Regions from separate parts of the Stenotrophomonas sp. GSD10 genome, predicted to be linked through region 2. Evidence: predicted binding sites of a transcription regulator. Region 2 holds the regulator's gene; each other region holds the start of a gene.
The links. The regulator FliA, encoded in region 2, starts transcription of late flagellar genes. The targets are predictions, from matches to a motif close to TAAAGTTTNNCNNNCNNNGGCCGATAA.
Positions count from the first base shown of each region.

Region 1 (6,154 bases), 820 kb from region 2:
GGATGCGAATTCGCTGCAGCCAGTGGCGCAGGAAATCGCGCGCATTCCCACGGTGATGCCGTATATCCCCGGCCTGCTCAGCTTCCGCGAACTGCCGGCACTGCTGGCCGCGCTGGCACTGCTGCCGCGCGTGCCGGACCTGGTGTTCGTCGATGGCCACGGCATCAGCCATCCGCGCCGGTTGGGCGTGGCCGCGCACCTGGGCGTGGTCACCGACCTGCCCAGCATCGGCGTGGCCAAGTCGAAACTGGTGGGGCGCTTCGTCGAGCCGGGCACCGAGGCCGGCGCGCATGCACCGCTGCTGGACGGCGATGAACAACTGGGCTGGGTGCTGCGCAGCAAGGTGCGCTGCAAGCCGCTGTTCGTGGCCGGCGGCCATCGGGTCAGTGCCGATACCGCGCTGGACTGGGTACGGCGCACGTTGCGTGGCTATCGCCTGCCGGAGCCGACCCGGCTGGCGGATCGGCTGGCTTCCCGACGCGACGAATGACCTTCGCTGTTCTGGACGGATGCCGCCTGCGCGGTCGCGTCGGGACGATTGACCTTCGCTGCACTGGACGGATGCCACCTACGCGGTCGCGTCGGGACGATTGGGTAGAGTCGACTGTCAGTCGACTCTCGCGCGCAGCGGGCTTTGTCGCAGCCTCGCGGGAGAGCAGTCGACTAACAGTCGACTCTACCAAGCGGTTTCGCCCGATCGATTTCGCCCAAGCAGTTTCGTCCAGTCGGTTTCGTCCGGTCGGTTTCGTCCAAGCGGTTTTGCCCGACCAGTTTCACCCAGCCGGCTTCACTCGATTCGCGGGCCCGCACTTCCCCTTCAACGATGCACGTGACCGCGATGCCCTTGTGCGTCTTCGCCATGATCATGATCTTCATGGCCCTCATGCTCGCCGCCCCTCACCGGCGCCGGCTCACCGCAGGCTTCGCCACAATGGTCGGCCTCGATCTGCAACGTCACGTGCTCGATGCCGAAATCATCATGCAGGCGTCCGCCCAGCTCACGGCGCAGCGCATCGGCATCGGTGCCGTCACGCATCACGATGTGCGCGGTCAGCGCCGGCGTGCTGGAGGCCAGCGCCCACACGTGCAGGTCATGCACGTCCATCACCGCCGCATGGCCGGACAGGCTGTCGCGCACCTTGGCCACGTCCATGCCCTTGGGCACGCCTTCCAGCAACACGTTGATCGCTTCGCGCATCAGCACGTAGGTCCGCGGCAGCACCCATAGGCCGATCAGCACCGCCAGGATCGGGTCGATCGGCTTCCAGCCGGTCAGCTGGATCAGGATGGCGCCGGCGATCACCGCCACCGAGCCCAGCATGTCGGCCCACACTTCCAGATACGCGCCCTTCACGTTGAGGCTCTCGCCACTGCCGGCCTGCAGCAGGCGCATCGAGATCAGATTGATGACCAGGCCGGCGGCGGCAATGACCAGCATGCCGGTGGAGGCGATCTCCTGCGGTTGGCGGAAACGTCCAACCGCTTCCCACAGGATGTAGGCGGCGACCACGAACAGCATCGCGCCGTTGATCATCGCGCCCAGTGCTTCCAGGCGTGCATAGCCATAGGTACGTCGTGCATCCGGCGGGCGCCGGCTCAGCCGCACCGCCACCAGCGCGATCATCAAGGCCAGCGCGTCGGTGGCCATGTGCGCCGCGTCGGACAGCAGCGCCAGGCTGTTGGTCCAGAACGCACCCACCACTTCGACGACGAGGAAGGTGGAGGTCAGGCCAAGCGCCCACCACAGGGGTTTCTCGTGGCGGATCTGGGATGGCAGGTGATCGTGGTCGTGGCCCATGGCAACAGCTCCTTTGCGATGGAGGCAGGCTACGCTGGCGGCCGTGGGGAAACTATCACGGTGTTTATAACATTGCAGAACCGGCAACCTGCCGAGCCCGCCGGGCAGGGCCCGGCGCTACCGGGGTAGCGCCAGGCCACGTCTGGCGGGCGCAGCTGAAACCGGCCTGCGTGCGCTCAGAACCCGAAGCGCAGGCTGGCCCAGTACGCGCGGCCCGGTTCGTTGTAGGTCGCCGCACCGGCATCGCTGCTGTTGGCCTCACGGTACAGGCGCTTGTCGGCCAGGTTGTTCACGCCGAAGCCGAAGCTGACCGTTTCGGTCACCTTGTAGCGCGCGCTCACGCCCCAGATGTTGTAGGCGCCACGGTCCTGCAGGGCCACCGACGGATCGCACGTACCGGTGCAGCGCGGGTCGTTGTTGATGTTGGTGGTGGCCGGTTCCTGCTTGCCATAGAACGTGCCGGTCAGCAGCAGCGACAACTTGTCGGTGGCCTGCCAGTCCAGCATGGTGTTGATCGTGTACTTCGGGATCACCGACAACGGCTGGCGCGTGGTCTTGTTCTCGTTCTCGACCATGTAGGTGAAGTTGTTGCTCCACTTCAGGCGGCTGCCCTGCTCGCCCAGCAGCGGAATCACCAGGTTGCCTTCCAGCCCCTGCACGATCGCCTTCGGCGCGTTCTCCCAGCGGAAGATGCGGCCGCGGCCATCGGCGGTCAGGCCGATCTGGTCGTAGCCGGCCTGGATCTTGTCCTTGTAGTCGTTGTGGAAGTAGGTCAACGACGCCTGCCAGCCGCTCTGCGGTGCCCACTCGATGCCCAGCTCCTTGTTCAGGCTGGTTTCCGCCTTCAGGTCGGCATTGCCGCGCATGTAGCAGCCGGCACCCAGGCTCGGCAGTGCATTCGGGCAGCCGTTGCCGCGGGTGTAGTACAGGTAGTCCGGATTGGACTGGTACAGGTTCGGTGCCTTGAACGCACGCGCGATGCCACCCTTCACCACCCAGTCGCCGTTGATGCGGAACTGCGCATTGAGGCTGGGGCTGGTGTTGTTGCCGAACTGGCTGTGGTGGTCGAAGCGCAGGCCCGGGGTAACGATCCAGCGCTCGCCAATGTAGATGTTGTCTTCCACGAACACCGCAGTGGTCTGCGCATCGGCCTTGCCGCGCGCGCGATCGGCCGACAGCCCGGGAAGCCACCACCGCTGCTGCTGGACTGGCTCATCGAGTACGGGTCGGTCAAACGACTGTCGAGGTATTCAAAGCCCAGCGTCCAGACGTTCTCGGCGCCGCCCAGCGTGGTCGGGAAGCTCACTTCGCCATCGAGCTGGTAGTTGCGCAGGCGTGAGGTCGACCAGTCGCTGCCGTTGAAGCTGCCTTCCGGGCCACCGGCCAGGCCTTCGTTGATGCGCGAATTGTTCACCGCTTCCACCGCAGCGGTCACCCGCGAGGTGACATCGCCCCAGCGGCCGCGGTGGGTGATCGCGCCGGTGTTGCGGTACATGCGGTTAGTCTCGGCCTCGCCCTCGGCCAGCGCCGCCAGATCAACCCCGGTGGAGGTACCGGTGGTGCTGACCGCGCGGTCGCCGGCGTAGATGTTGCCCTGGCGACTTGTACCGGCCTCGAACTCGACCACCTGGTTGGCGGTCACGTCCCAGCGCAGCAGCGCGTTGACGTCACGGTTCTTGACGCCCTCGCGGCCGGCCGGCGGCACTGCGTTCGGGTTGGTGGCGTACTGGCGGTTGAGGTCCAGCGAGTCGGCGTCGGTCTTGTTGAGGTTGCCGTACAGGCGGAACGACAGCGTATCGGTCATCGGGCCACTCAGCTGCAGGCCGACGCGCTCGCTGCCGCCTTCAGCGCTGTGCTCGGGCACCAGGCCGTACAGGTCGACCGCACCGGTCAGGTCGCCGGTCGGGCGCTTGGTGATGATGTTGACCACGCCGCCCGAGGCACCGGAGCCGTAGCGCGCCGCCGCAGGGCCACGCAGCACTTCGATGCGCTCGATCATCTCTGCCGGCACCCAGTTGGTGTCGCCGCGCGTGTTGCGCTCGCCGCTGCGGCCCATGCGTACTGCATCGCGGGCGCCAACGCGCTTGCCGTCAACCAGGATCAGGGTATTTTCCGGGCCCATGCCACGCAGGTCGATCTGGCGGTTGTTGCCGTACTGGCCGGAAGCGCTGTTGCCGGTCAGGTTGACGCCGGGCATGGTGCGCAGCAGCTCGGCGATGTCGTTGGCCGGCGGGCGCTTGGCAATGTCCTCGGCGGTGATGGTTGAGGTACCCAGCGCCTGACGTGCGATCTGCGAGGCGGTGACATGCACCGTATCGATATCGGTGGCATCGGTCTCGGCGCGGGCGGACAGGGCGCTGCCGGCCAGCAGCGCAGCAACGGCGAGCGCCAGCGGGCGCGGCGAAAGGACAACGGCAGGAGACATGGACTGGACCTTCTGGCAGGGCAACGGGGCCTCTGGCGAAGGGCTTGAGGCAACGACGAGGGGGAGGCGGAACCTTGCCGCAGGCCTCTGCGGCAAGGTTCGCTGTGCGCATTCTCCCACTAATGCGAGTGCTTCTCAAATGCGTTCACTCATTGCAGCAGCCGCCGCGCTGTGCTTTGCGCACCGGGCATCCCTGCATCGCGCTTAAACTGGCCGGCTCATCGCCATCAATCGCGCGCCACCGCGGCCGATATCCGTGGTTTGCCGTACGCAGTCAGAGATCGACGTGGAAACACCCCAACTGGACGACGCCAGCCAGCCGCTGGCCGAGGCGTGGCAGCACTGCCTGCAGCAGGCCGGGCCGGCCGCCACCGCGCTGCTGCGCGATGCCGCCGCCGATGCACCACCGGCGCTGGCCCAGCGCTTCTATGAGGTGCTGCTGCAGGATGGCCGCGCGCGCCGTTTCCTGTCCCACGAACAGGTCAAGCAGCGCCTGCAGCCGGCCATGCAGCGCTGGCTGGTGCAGTTGCTGACCACCGATGCCGACGGCATCGCCAGCACGGTGGCCGCGCAGCGGGTGATCGGCGACGTGCATGCACGGGTCGGCATTCCGGTCGATCTGGTCACGCGCGGTGCGCGCGTGCTCAAGCACGAACTGTTCGTGCGCCTGCGCGACGATGCGCCGGACAGCGCCACCGCCTTCGCCGCCATCGACTGCCTCAGCGCGATCATGGACATCGCCATGGAAGGCATGACCCTGGCCTACACCCATGCGCGCGAGCGCTCCACCCGGGCCGATGCTGCCTACCGGCTGTTCTCGCTGGTGCAGAATGTCAGCACCGAACGCGAGCGCCAGCGTGCACTGCTGCTGGACTGGGAAAACGCTCTGCTCTACGCACTGGCCGGCCATGTGCAGGGTAGCGACAGCGCCAGCCTGGCCACCTCCGAATTCGGCCTGTGGTTCACGCACAAGGGTATTCCCAGCTTCGGCGAAAGCAGCGAGACCCAACAGGTCGGCCGCTTGATGGCGCGTATCGACACGTGCCTGCAGCACGCGGCGATGGATGCTCCCGCGCAGCGCCTGGCAGTGCTGCCGTCGATCCGTGAAGACCTGGCCAGCATCCGCACCCTGATGACGCTGCTGTTCGAGCGTATCGGCGAACTCGATGCCGGCAGCGACGCATTGACCAACCTGCTCAACCGCCGCTTCCTGCCCACCGTGCTGCGCCGGGAAATCGAGCTGGCCACGCGCAACCGCACACCGTTCTCGCTGCTGCTGCTCGACCTCGACCACTTCAAGGCGATCAACGACGGCCATGGCCACGACGCCGGCGACCGCGCGTTGCAGCATGTGGCCGGCCTGCTCGGCCAGCTCACGCGCGGCAGCGACTACCTGTTCCGCTATGGCGGCGAAGAGTTCGTGGTGGTGCTGGTCGCGGCCAGCGAATCACAGGCCGAGGTGATTGCCGAAAGCCTGCGGCGGCAGATCGCGCAGTCGCCGGTGGTGCTGGCCAACGGGCAGGTGCTGGAACTGACCGCCAGCATCGGCGTAGCCGGCCACGACGGACACCCCGACTACGAACGCCTGATGTCACGCGCCGATGCCGCGATGTACGCGGCCAAGCGTGGCGGCCGCAACCGCGTGGTAGTGGCCAGCGACGCGTTGCAGGACGCGCCGGGGCGGCGTGCACTGCAGCGGTGAAACGGCGGAAATGAATCATCGCGGTGGCAGGTAGAGTCGACTGTCAGTCGACTATCGCGCGCAGCGCGGGGGTTTTCGGGGTCCTAAGGAAGAGCAGTCGACTAACAGTCGACTCTACCGGTTCGTGCGTCCGCCGATACCTTGAGCGCTGCCGCCCACCACAGCAGCGCCAGCAAGGCGATGCCCGCGCCCAGCAGGCACACCGCCGGCCAGCCATGACGGGCCTGCA
Region 1 covers NZ_JAOCMC010000002.1:946,069-952,222, reverse strand. The annotation lists gene nfi (deoxyribonuclease V) at 1-490, shown strand, start outside; gene N4G47_RS04600 (cation diffusion facilitator family transporter) at 818-1,798, opposite strand; partial or broken gene N4G47_RS04595 (TonB-dependent siderophore receptor) at 1,975-4,223, opposite strand; gene N4G47_RS04590 (GGDEF domain-containing protein) at 4,510-5,925, shown strand; partial or broken gene N4G47_RS04585 (MFS transporter) at 6,027-6,154, opposite strand, start outside.
Region 1: a site for FliA is predicted at 4,451-4,477, ahead of N4G47_RS04590 (GGDEF domain-containing protein). Genes of this name have one in related genera too.

Region 2 (6,154 bases):
ATTCCACGATCTGGCGGATCAGCTCGTGGCGATCGCTGTTCGGCGGGCGCACGACCCAGCGCACGATCTTGAAGGCGTGCTTGAACACCGCCGGCGAGGTGTGCAGCAGGATCGCCGCGACGGTGCCGACGATGACGATCACAAAGGCCGCAGGTGACCACAACGACGCCAGCCCGGCGCCCTTGAGGATGCTGCCACCGACCAGCGAGGCCAGGGCGAGAAAGAGTCCAATGAGGCTGAGTCTATCCATGGATCCGGTATCGGCTTGTGTGAATGGGACTTGAGACACCGGGCGTTCGTGTACAGACGGTAGTCACAGTTTCTGGGGGCGCCGGGCAGGGCCCGGCGGGGGTCATCGCAGGCCGTCCACGTCCAGGATCAGCGCCATGCGACCATCGCCGATCAAGGTTGCACCGGCATAACCGCGCAGGCCGCGCAGGGCTTTGGGCAGCGGCTTGATGACCACTTCCTCGCGCCCGCGCACCTGGTCCACCACCAGCCCGAAGCGTGCCTCGCCGGCCTGCAGCACCACGATGGTCAGCAAGGTGGAGGCGGCCGGCGTCACATCCAGCCATTGGCGCAGATCGACCAGCGGCAGGGTGTGCGAGCGGCGGTCGAGCACGGCGCGGCCATCGAACCAGCCCAGCGAGGTGCGCGGTGCGTGCAGCACCTCCATCACGCGCGCCAGCGGCAGCGCATAGACATCCTCGCCGGCCTGCACCAGCAGGGTCGGCAGGATCGCCAGGGTCAGCGGTACGCGGATCAGGAAGCGGCTGCCACGGCCCAGCTCCGACTGGATCTGGATCTGGCCGCTGAGTTCGCGGATACGGGACTGCACCACGTCCATGCCGACGCCGCGGCCGGAAATGTCGGTGACCTGCTGCTTGGTCGAGAAGCCGGGCAGGAACACCAGGTGCAGGCATTCTTCGCTGCTCAGGCGGGCGGCGGCTTCCGGATCGATCAGGCCCTTCTCGCGCGCCTTGGCACGCAGCTTTTCCGGGTCGATGCCGGCGCCATCGTCCTGCACCTCGATGCTGACGTAGTCACCTTCCTGCTGCGCCGACAGGCGTACATGGCCCATCCGCGGCTTGCCCTGCGCTTCACGCAGCTCGGGCATTTCCACGCCATGGTCGATGGCGTTGCGGACCAGGTGCACCAGCGGGTCGGCCAGCGCTTCGACCAGGTTGCGGTCGAGCTCGGTCTCGGCGCCGATCAGTTCCAGGTCCACTTCCTTCTTCAGCGAGCGGGCGACATCGCGAGCGACCTTGGGGAAGCGCGAGAACACCTTGCCGACCGGCTGCATGCGGGTGCGCATCACCGCCGACTGCAGGCGCGCGGTGGCGATGTCCAGGGTCGATACGGCGCGGTCCAGCTCTTCGTCGCGCAGGCGTGCGCGCAGCGTCTTCAGGCGATTGCGTGACAGCACCAGCTCGCCGATCAGGTTGACGATCTCATCCAGGCGCTTGGTATCCACGCGCACGGTGTGCTCGGCTTCGGCCAGCGGCTTGGCGGCCGGCTTGGTGGCCGGGGTGGCGGCGGCCGGGCGCGGCGCGGGCGTCGCAGCGACCGGCGTGGCGGCGACCGGCTTGCTTCCGGGGGCAGCGCCACCGTGCAGCTGGTCGAGCAGGGCTTCGAACTCGTCTTCGCTGATCAGGCCGTCGTCGGCCTTCTTCGCCGGCGCGACCGCGGTCGGGGCCTTGCCGCCGTGCAGCTGGTCGAGCAGGGCCTCGAATTCGTCTTCGGTGATCAGGTCGCCGCCCGCGGCGACGGGTGCGGCGGCGGTCGGGGCTGCGGTACCACCACCGTGCATGTCGAACTGTGCGATCAGCTCCGGCGGGGCATAGCCCGGTTCGGTGCCCGAGGACACCGCATCGAGCATCGACTGCAGGTAATCCAGCGATTGCTGGGCGGCGTCGAAGTGATGGGCCTGCAGCACGGCCTGGCCGGCGCGCGCAATGCCGAGGGCTTCTTCAGCGGCGTGGCACAGTTCGACCATGGCGGTGACGCCGAGGAAGCCGGCGCCGCCCTTGAGCGTGTGGTAGCCGCGGAACACCGCGTTGAGCTGCTCGCTGTCCTGCGGTGCCTGCTCCAGCGACACCAGCTGTTCGCCCAGGCGGTCCAGGATTTCCTGTGCCTCGATGATGAAATCGGCAGTGATGTCGTCGGATACCGCGCTCATGCTTACAGCCCCAGATCCGACAACAGGTCGTCGGCGTCGTTCTGCGAGACCGCGTGGCGGTCCAGTCCCTTCAGTGCCGGCCCGGCCAGTTCCGGGTCGGTGCGATGCTGTTCCGGCGGCAGGCCGAGTGCGCCGAAGCCTTCGTGCACGCGGCGCACGATGCCGACCACGCGACGGATGATCTGCCCGGTCAGGTCCTGGTAGCTCTGGGTCAGGGCGATCTCGGTGAGGTTGTGGCGGATGCGCTCAAGCTGCGCGTCCTGGCCGGGCTGCAGGCCTTCGGCGCGCAGCTGTTCGGTCAGGCTGCGGCATTCCTCGGCCAGGTCCAGTGTGCGGTGGGTGGCCTGTTCGGTCATCGCCACCACGTGGTCCAGGCGCGCGCAGGCGTCGTCCAGTTCACCGGCATCGCTGGGCACGGTCGGCAGTTCACCCAGCGCCTGGCCCAGTTCGCGGGCCAGCCGCGAAAGGCCGCTCATCATCGGCTGCGTGCGCAGCGCGACCAGTCCGTCGATGCGTTGCCGCCAGGCGGCCTCGTCACCGGACTCCAGCGCGTCCAGGGCTTCCTGCAGGCGCAGGGCAAGGGCGTTCTTGTCGACCGTGGTATCCATCAGGCGCTGGCCGCCAGGCGTTCGAAGATCTTGCCCAGCTTTTCTTCCAGGGTCTGCGCGGTGAACGGCTTGATGATGTAGCCGTTGACGCCGCTCTGGGCGGCTTCGATGATCTGCTCGCGCTTGGCTTCGGCGGTCACCATCAACACCGGCAGGGTCTTCAGCTTGGCGTCGGCACGGATCGCCTTGAGCAGCTCGATGCCGGTCATCACCGGCATGTTCCAGTCGGTGACCACGAAATCGAACGGCTGGCTCTGCAGCAGCGACAGCGCGGCATGCCCGTCCTCGGCTTCGGCGGTGTTGGTGAAGCCCAGATCGCCCAGCAGGTTCTTGACGATGCGACGCATGGTCGAAAAGTCGTCGACGATCAGGATGCGCATGTTCTTGTTCAAAGCAGAGTTCCTTTGTTGTTCATTCCGGGCGGCCGGGGGCAGCCGCCTCGGGCATGTTCATTCTTCAAGGCCGGCGTCGACCGCCTCGAAAATCTTCAATCGGCCACGCAGGCGCAGCACCGCCTGGCCGTGGATCTGGCAGACCCGCGACTCGCTCACGCCGAGCACCGCACCGATCTCCTTCAGGTTCAGCTCCTGCTCGTAGTAGAGCGAGAGCACCAGCTGTTCGCGTTCGGGCAGGTGGCCGATGGCCTTGCCCAGCTCGCGGCCGAACTCGCCACGCTCCAGCACCTGCTGCGGGGTCGGGCCGCCCTGGGCGACGGTATCCAGTTCGCCCTGGTCCTCGATGCGCGATTCCAGGCTCAGCACCTGGCCGCGTGCGGCGTCTTCCATCAGCCGCAGGTATTCGGGCAGCGGCATGTCCATCGCGGCGGCCACTTCGGTGGCGCTGGCGGCACGGCCGCTGCTCTGTTCCAGGCGGCGGATGGTGGCAGCGGCATCGCGTGCACGGCGGTGCACCGAACGCGGCACCCAATCGCCACGACGGATCTCATCGATCATCGAGCCGCGGATGCGGATCGAGGCATAGGTCTCGAACGAGGCGCCCTGGTCGGCGTCGTAGCTGCGCGAGGCCTCGATCAGGCCCATCATGCCGGCCTGGATCAGGTCGTCGACCTCGACGCTGGCCGGCAGGCGTGCGGCCAGGTGGTGGGCGATGCGCCGCACCAGGTCCGAATGCTGGGCGATGACCTCGTTGGCCGCCGAGCGCTGGACCTCCCGGTACTGGGCTGCGCCTTTCATGCGGCCACCCCGCGCTGCTTGAGGATGCGTTCGAGGAAGAACTCGACGCCGCCACGCGGTTCGGTCGGCGCCTGCCAGCGCGCGGTGCGCCGTGCGATCTCGGTGATCGCCAGTGCAGCCGGGCTGGACGGGTAGGCCTTCACCACCGGCTGCTGGCGCTGCACCGACAGGCGCAACCAGTCATCCTGCGGCACGCAGCCCAGGTAGTTCAGCGAGACATCGGCCAGGAACTTTTCGCAGACGCGGGTCAGCTTTTCGTACAGCACGCGGCCTTCGTTGGGGTCGCGCACCATGTTGGCCACCACCTGGATGCGGTCCACGCCACGCTCGCGCGAGAGCACCTTGATCAGCGCGTAGGCGTCGGTGATCGAGGCCGGTTCGTCGCAGACCACCACCACGGTGTCCTGTGCGGCCTGGCAGAAGGTCAGCACGCCATCGGTGATGCCGGCGGCGGTGTCCACCACCATGATGTCCAGCTCGCGCTCCAGTTCGGAGAACACGTTGACCAGGCCGACGTGCTCGGCCGGGGCCAGTTCGGCCATGTGCCGGCGGCCGGACGCGGCCGGGACCACCAGCACGCCGTTCGGGCCTTCGACGATGACGTCATCCAGCGAGCAGCGGCCGGCGACCAGGTCGGCCAGCGTGAAGGTGGGGTTCAGCCCCAGGATCACGTCGATGTTGGCCAGGCCCAGGTCCGCATCCAGCAGCAGCGTGCGCTTGCCCATGCCGGCCAGCGCCACGGCCAGGTTGGCCGACACGTTGGTCTTGCCCACGCCGCCCTTGCCGCCGGTCACGGCAATGGTGCGCACAGGGCCGAGCGGCTCGCTGCGGGTGGCCGACAGCGGGAAGGTCTTGGTCAGCTTGGCGTACTCACGCGACGGCATGGTTCAACTCCGGGTTGCAGGGCATATCGGCCGCTCGGCGCAAATCTTCAAGGCGAAGTACGAGATTGGCCGCACTGGCCCGGTGCAGGTCCTCCGGCACGTCCTGGCCGTCGGTCACCCAGGTGATCGGCAGGCTGTGATCCACGGCCACCGACAGCGCGTTGCCGAAGCGGCCGGTCTCGTCCAGCTTGCTCAGCACCAGCCCCTGCAGGTTGGCCGCGCCAAAGCGGCGGACCACCTCGTCCATGTCGCCGAAACTGGTGTTGGCCGGCAGCACCAGCAGGGTGCGCACCTGGCGGGCGGCGCGCAGCCACTGCAGCTGGGCGGCCAGTGCGCGGTCACGCGGGCCCAGGCCGGCGGTGTCGATCAGCACCAGCTTGTAGTCCTTCAGGCGTTCCAGCAGCTGGTCCAGGTCGGTACCGCTGTTGGCCTCGTGCACGGCGATGCCGAGCTGGCGGCCATAGCCGTACAGCTGTTCGCGGGCGCCGATGCGGGTGGTGTCGGTGGTCACCAGGGCAACGTCACGCGGGGCGTGCTTCTCGGCGAAGCGCGAGGCCAGCTTGGCGATGGTGGTGGTCTTGCCGGCGCCGGTCGGGCCGACCAGCGCGATCACACCGCCTTCTTCCAGCGGGTCGACCGGGGCGATCGGCAGCTTGCGCGAGATCAGCCCCAGCATCAGCCCGCGGCCGCGGTGGGCTTCGGTCTCCAGCGGGATCTGCATGGCCACGTCGCGGGCCAGGCCAGCGTCGAAGCCGTACTCATCCATCAGGTCCAGGGCGGTGGCACGCACCGGGCAGCCGCGCAGGCGCTCGTCGGTGAAGCGGTTCATCTCGCGCTCGATCACCTGGCGCATGCCGGCCACTTCCTGGCGCAGCTGGCGGATCTCGGCGTCGTCCTGGGCCACCACGGTCAGCGCCGGGGCCGGCGCCAGCATCGGCGCCGGGCTGGCGTCGTCGGCGGCGTCCACCGGTGCCGGTTCGCTGACGGTCGATTCGGCCGGCGCCTCGGCCACGGCGGCAGTCGGCAGCGGCGGCGGCTGCACTGCCGGGGCGGGGCTTTCGTGATGCGTTTCGTGCGGCGGGTCGATCTGGAAGCGGGCGCGGTTGGGCGCCGCCACGGCCACCGGTTCCGGCGCGACGATGGTGTCGGCGAACGGGGCGAAGATCTGTTCCGGCAGCGTCGGTTCGTTGACGGCGGCGCGCGCCAGGGTGGCGGCGAAACCGGTGCTGCCACGGGTCGGCACGATCTCGTCGGCGCTGTCCAGGGTGCGGCCGGTGGCACCGACCGCAG
Region 2 covers NZ_JAOCMC010000002.1:1,768,311-1,774,464, forward strand. The annotation lists gene N4G47_RS08390 (flagellar motor protein) at 1-250, opposite strand, end outside; gene N4G47_RS08395 (chemotaxis protein CheA) at 353-2,179, opposite strand; gene N4G47_RS08400 (protein phosphatase CheZ) at 2,182-2,787, opposite strand; gene cheY (chemotaxis response regulator CheY) at 2,787-3,179, opposite strand; gene N4G47_RS08410 (RNA polymerase sigma factor FliA) at 3,237-3,980, opposite strand; gene N4G47_RS08415 (MinD/ParA family ATP-binding protein) at 3,977-4,864, opposite strand; gene flhF (flagellar biosynthesis protein FlhF) at 4,851-6,154, opposite strand, start outside.

Region 3 (6,154 bases), 2.0 Mb from region 2:
CAGGGTGCCGGTCTGCGCGCGGACATCGTGCACGGTCACTGCAAGATCGGCGGCATGGGCACTGCCGGCCAGGGCCAGGGCGGTCAGGGTGGTGCTGAGCAGGGCGGTGCGGATCATGGCGGTGGCTCCGGAAGTGGGTGGTGTGCGGCGGTGTGGAGCCAGTCTGTGCGGGGCGTGGCGCCGGGTTCAGGGCCAGTGGTCATCGATTCGACGTGCCAGAAGTCACTTTCTGCGCCGGACCCATTGCCGGTTGCGGGCGCGCCCGTCAGCATCGGGCCATGCCCAGCCTGTTCCGCCACCTGTTGCGTCCGCTCAGCCTCGCCGGTCTGGCCACCGTGCTGGTGGTGGGCCTGTCGTTCGGCGTGCGGGGCCCCGCCGCCGGCCTCAGCCAGGCGTTGCTTGTCGCGTTCCTGCTGCTGTTCGTGGTGCATGGCTGGGCCGCCATGCCGACCGGCGCGCGTGCGTTCGCCGCACTGCTGCAGGCCGTACTGGCGGTCGCCCTGGTCGCCCTGCAGCCACGCACCGGCACGGCGCCGGTGCTGCTGGTGGTGCTGGTCGCGCAGCTGGCCGAGCATTGGCCGGCGCGCTTCATGCTGGTTGTTGCGGTGCTGGCCAACCTGGCGTTGTACGCGGTGCTTCGCCACAGCGGCTTCACCCAGCCGCTGCTGGTGGTGCTGCTGTATGCCGGCTTCCAGGCCTTTGCCGCGTTGACCGCCCACTACGCGCGTCGTAGCGCACTGGCCCGCGACGCGCTGGCCCGGGTCAATGCCGATCTGCTGGCGACCCGCGCGCTGCTGGCCGACAGTGCACGCGATGCCGAGCGCCTGCGCCTGGCGCGTGAGCTGCACGATGTGGCCGGCCACAAACTCACCGCGATGCGCTTGAACCTGCGCGCACTGGCGGCGGATCCGGCACTGGCCGGGCGCGAAGGACTGGTGCTGGCCGAGCAGCTGTCGGGCGAGCTGCTCGGCGATATCCGCCAGGTGGTGCAATCGATGCGCGATGATCGCGGCCTCGATCTGGCCACCGCACTGCACGCGCTGGCCGCGCCCTTCCCGCGCCCTGCGCTGCAGCTGCGCATCGGCGAGGGCGTGCGCGTGACCGACCCGCTGATCGCCGAGACCGTGCTGCGGCTGGCGCAGGAAGCGCTGACCAATGCCGCCCGGCATGGCAACGCAGAGACGGTATGGCTGACGATCAACCAGGAGAACGCGCAGTTGCGTATCGATATCCGTGATGATGGCCAACGCGCCGAGCGCATCCGTGAAGGCAACGGCATCGCCGGCATGCGCGAGCGTCTGGCCGCGGCGCGCGGCCAGCTGGAACTGGCCCGAACCGCGCAGGGCGGCATGCACCTGACCGCGTGGTTGCCGGCATGAGCGGCGCGGCGATCCGCGTGGCCCTGGCCGATGACCAGGCGCTGGTCCGCGCCGGCCTGCGCGCGTTGTTGCAGGGACTGGGTGTGGAGGTGGTGCTGGAGGCTGACGATGGCCAGGCACTGCTGGATGCACTGGCCGCGCAACCGGTTGATGTGGTGCTCAGCGACATCCGCATGCCCGGCCTGGATGGCATCCAGGCCCTGCGCCAACTGCGTGCGCGCGGTGATACCACGCCGTTGCTGCTGTTGACCACCTTTGACGAAAGCGATCTATTGCTGCGGGCCAGCGAAGCCGGTGCGCAGGGATTCCTGCTCAAGGACGCGGCTCCGGCCGACCTGCGTGAGGCGATCGAGCGCGTTGCCGCCGGTGAAACCCTGCTGCTGCCGGTCAGCACCGAGCCGGTACGCGCCCGCTATCGTTTCCACGATGAAGCGCCGCCCACCGATACCTTCGGCGAGCGCGAAGTGGCGATCCTGCGGCTGCTGGCCGGGGGCTACAGCAACAAGGAGATCGCGCGCAGCCTGTTCCTGGCCGAGGGCACAGTGAAGAACTATGTCTCGGCCATCCTCGACAAGCTGGGCACCCGCGACCGCACCCGCGCGGTACTGAAGGCGATTACCCTGCACATCATCTGAGTTGCCAGCACCAGGAAAGCGCATGAACCCGATCCTGCACGTTGAGATACCCACCACTGACCTGGAACGGGCCATCGCGTTCTACCAGCGATGGCTGCAGGTGGACGTGGATGCGCCGATCCTGCTGCATGACTGCCGCATGGCGTACCTGCCGTTTTCGGATGACGCAGCGGGTGCCAGCATGGCGCTGGTGCAGGGCGCGGACTACCGGCCCTCCGAGCAGGGCGCGCGCATCTACATCGGCGTGGGCGATGTGGATGCCAGCCTTGAGCGCGCATTGCTGGCCGGCGCCGAACTGCGCTTCGGACCGGCCGACGCCGGCGACTGGCGCGTCGCCGAGATCCGCGACAGCGAAGGCAATCGCATCGCGCTGCAGGCGCCCACCGATCCGTAGCGTCGAGCTGGCTCGACGGCCGTTGATTCGGTCGCCGATGCCCCAGTCGAGCAAGCTCGACGCTACCTTGTAGAGCCGAGCCGACGCTCGGCTGCTGTTGATTCCGCTACCCATCCCCCAGTCGAGCAAGCTCGACGCTACAACAGCGCGGCGCGCGAGCGCTCTCGTAGAGTCGAGCTTGCTCGACTGCTGTTGATTCCACCGCCGACGCCCCAGTCGAGCAAGCTCGACGCTACAACATCGCGGCGCGCGAGCGCTGCAGCCAGTCGTTGATCGCCGGGCCCAGCCGCGGGTCGTCCGGCAGCTGCACGCCGAAGCGCTGCTGCAGCACGTCGCGCACGTCACCGACGTCGTGCAGTGGGCGCTTGTCCGGCGCCTGCCCGGGCCGGTACTCGGTGTAGTTGCCACTGCCGATGGTGCGGCGCCAGTCCGGCCCGGTCAGTGACGCACGCAGCTGGCCCGGAAAGCTGGAATCAGGATGGGTGCACACGTACCAGTTGCCCACCACGTTGTCGATCGGCGCAGGCACCTGCAGGTCGAACCGGTACATCGCCCGCCACTCGTTGCTGGATTCGACCGACAGCACGAAGTCGCCTTCGTCCGGCAGGCGCTGCAGCCGGTAGCGCTCGTGTGGCGTGGGCTGCGGCAGCGCTTCGTGCAGGCGCAGCGGCACGGTGGGGGTCAGGCTGCCGAACCCGGCATCCACCAGCCAGTCATCACCGTCCACCCGCACGCGCAACAGCAGGTGGGTGCGCGCGGTCAGCTCATCGTCCTGCGCGGCCAGCAGCACGCGCGCGCTCAACGGCTGTGCATCGAAGCCCAGCGCCTGCAACAGGGCCAGCAGGCCGCCATTGAGCTCGAAGCAGTAGCCACCCCGGCGCGCGTCGAGCAGCTTGCGTTGCACGCTGTCCAGGTCGATCGGTACCGCATCGCGCAGCAGGCAGCTGAGGGTCTCGAACGGCAGCAACGCGTTGTGGCGCTGCTGCAGCAGGGTCAGCCCGGCCAGCGTCGGCGGTGGCGGCGCATCCAGCTGCAGGCGTTGCAGGTAACGGGGGATATCGAGCGTGGCCATGGCGGCACCGGGCGGGGAGGGAGGTCCACTGTGCTCCCCAACCGGGGTTGAGGTCAAGCGCGGCCGCGGTGTCATCCCGCCGTCGCCTGCGCCCGGTACAAAGGCCGCGTGCGCCGGCAAGCGCGGGCAGGCATCGAACACAGCCCTAAAGGTGCATCGATTCCGGCCGATACAGGTGCGTCTTTCTGCCTGGAGCCTGTCATGTCGGCCGTCGTTCCCCACCTCCGGTCCCTGCGCACGCGTCTTGCCACATGGCGCAGGGTGTTCCCCGGCCTGCTGCGCTGGTTGCAGCCGCACCGGCTCAGCGTGGCCAACAAGCTCAAGGCCACCCTGTGGGTCTGCGGCCTGGGCCTGGTGGCGATCGCCGCCGTCTACGCCTGGACCGGACACACCAGCGCGCAGGCCGCGCGCAACCAGGCCAGCTACCAGCATGGCAGTGATCTGGCTGCCCGCCTAGCCACGCGGGTGGCCGAAGCCCGCCGCCTGCAGACCCAGTATGCGCGGAGTTTCGATGACGCCGACCGCGATCAGCTGCTGGCCACGCAGAAGGCGCTGCAGGCGGATCTGCGGGCATTGCGGGCGATGCCGATGGACGCCGGCCGGCGCAAGGCACTGCAGGCGCTGGCTGAAGCCGTGGACGCCTTCTCGCAGGGTGTGGCTGCACTGTTCGAGCGCGTGGATGAAATGGGACGGGGTGACGCCGGGCTTGCCGCGCAGCTGCAGCAGGCCGCTGATACGTTGCAGACCCAGGTGGATGGGCTGCAGCGACCGGCACTGGCGCTGACGCTGCAGAAGATGCGCCGCCAGGAGGCGCTGCTGCTGCTCGACGGCGATGCGGCCCATGCCGACCGTGCCAGCGAGGAAAAGCTGCCGTTCGACCTGGCGCTGGCCGGACTGCCGGCCGATGTGCAGGACACCCTGCGCAGCGGAATGGAAGGCTACCAGGGCGCGTTGCTGGCCTATACCGCCGCCCGCGTGGGCCTGGATGTGGAGACGCAGTCGCTGCTGGACACCGCCGCCGGCGTTGCTCCCGCGCTGGCCGCATTCCAGCAGGCCCAGGTATTGGCGCTGGCCACCGCACAGTCACGCCAGCAGACGGGCGCGCGCACCATGAGCGTACTGTTCGCGTTGACCCTGCTGCTGGTGGCCGGCGTGCTGATCACCAGCCTGGTGCTGGTGCTGCGCGCGGTACGTCAGCCGATCCAGGACACGCTGCGCTTTGCCAGTGACATCGCCGATGATCGCCTCGACACCACCCTGCGCGTGTACAACGCCAACGATGAGATCGGCCAGCTGGCGCAACGCCTGGTCGACATGCAGCAGCGCCTGCGTGCACGCATCGATACCGAACGTGCGGTGGCCCGAGGCAACACCCGTGTGCGCCAGGCGCTGGACAGCGCGCAGACCGGGCTGATGGTGATCGATGCCGAGGGCCAGGTGGCCTACGCCAACCCGGCGTTGCAGCAGCAGTTGGCGCTGCCGGCTGACGCGCTGGTGGGCCGCGAGGCGGTACGGCTGCACCCGGCACTGGCCAACCTGGTCGGCGTGCGCCAGCGCGAGGAGCGTGAGATCGGCCATGCCGGCGTGCGCTACCAGCTGATCGCCAACGCCATCATCGATGACGGGCACTACCTTGGCGTAGCGGTGGAATGGCGCAGCCGCGCGCTGGAAACCCTGCTGGAAACCGAAGTGGCCGCGCTGGTCGATGCGGCCGCGCAGGGCGATCTGCATGGGCGTATCGAACTGGACGGCAAGCAGGGCTTCGTGCGCACGCTGTCAACCAGCATCAACCGTCTGCTGGCCACCTTTGAAGCCAATCTCGGCGATCTGCAGGCGCTGCTGGCGGCACTGGCCAGCGGCGATCTCAGTGTGCGCATGGGCGGTGATCTGCAGGGCGTGTTCGCGCGCATGCGCGATGATGCCAACGCCACCGTGGCGCAGCTGGGGCGTATCGTCACCCGCATCCAGCAAGCAACGTCGCATCTGGATACCGGCGTGGGCGAGATCGTCGCCGGCCATCACGACCTGTCGCAGCGCACCGAGCAGCAGGCCGCCAATCTGGAAGAGACGGCGGCCTCCATGCACGAGCTGACCGATACGGTGGGCCGCAACGCCGACGCGGCAGGGCGTGCCGATGCGCTGGTACAGGGTGCGGCGGCAGTGGCGCAGCGCGGCGGGCAGGCCGTTGGCCAGGTGGTGGCGACCATGCAGGGCATCAGCGAGGCATCGCGCCGCATCGGCGACATCACCCAGCTGATCGATGGCATCGCCTTCCAGACCAACATCCTTGCGCTCAACGCGGCCGTGGAGGCCGCACGCGCCGGCGAGCAGGGGCGCAGCTTCGCCGTGGTGGCCGCCGAAGTACGGTTGCTGGCCCAGCGCAGTGCCGAGGCCGCCAAGCAGATCAAGGGATTGATCGAGGATTCAGTGGCGCGGGTCGGCCAAGGCAGCCAGCAGGCCGGGCAGGCCGGCACCACCATGGGCGAGATCGTGGGCAGCGTGCAGCAGCTGGCGGACCTGCTGGCCGGTATCCGCAGCGCCTCGCACGAGCAGCATGCCGGCATCGCGCAGGTGAACCAGACCATCGTGCAGATGGAAGCCAGCACTCAACGCAATGCCAGTCTGGTGGAAGAGGCCGGTGCCTCCACCGCACAGATGCAGGCGCAGGTGCAGG
Region 3 covers NZ_JAOCMC010000002.1:3,740,117-3,746,270, reverse strand. The annotation lists gene N4G47_RS17490 (DUF2141 domain-containing protein) at 1-117, opposite strand, end outside; gene N4G47_RS17485 (sensor histidine kinase) at 279-1,379, shown strand; gene N4G47_RS17480 (response regulator) at 1,376-2,014, shown strand; gene N4G47_RS17475 (VOC family protein) at 2,037-2,408, shown strand; gene N4G47_RS17470 (arylamine N-acetyltransferase family protein) at 2,641-3,480, opposite strand; gene N4G47_RS17465 (methyl-accepting chemotaxis protein) at 3,682-6,154, shown strand, end outside.
Region 3: a site for FliA is predicted at 3,627-3,653, ahead of N4G47_RS17465 (methyl-accepting chemotaxis protein). Genes of this name have one in related genera too.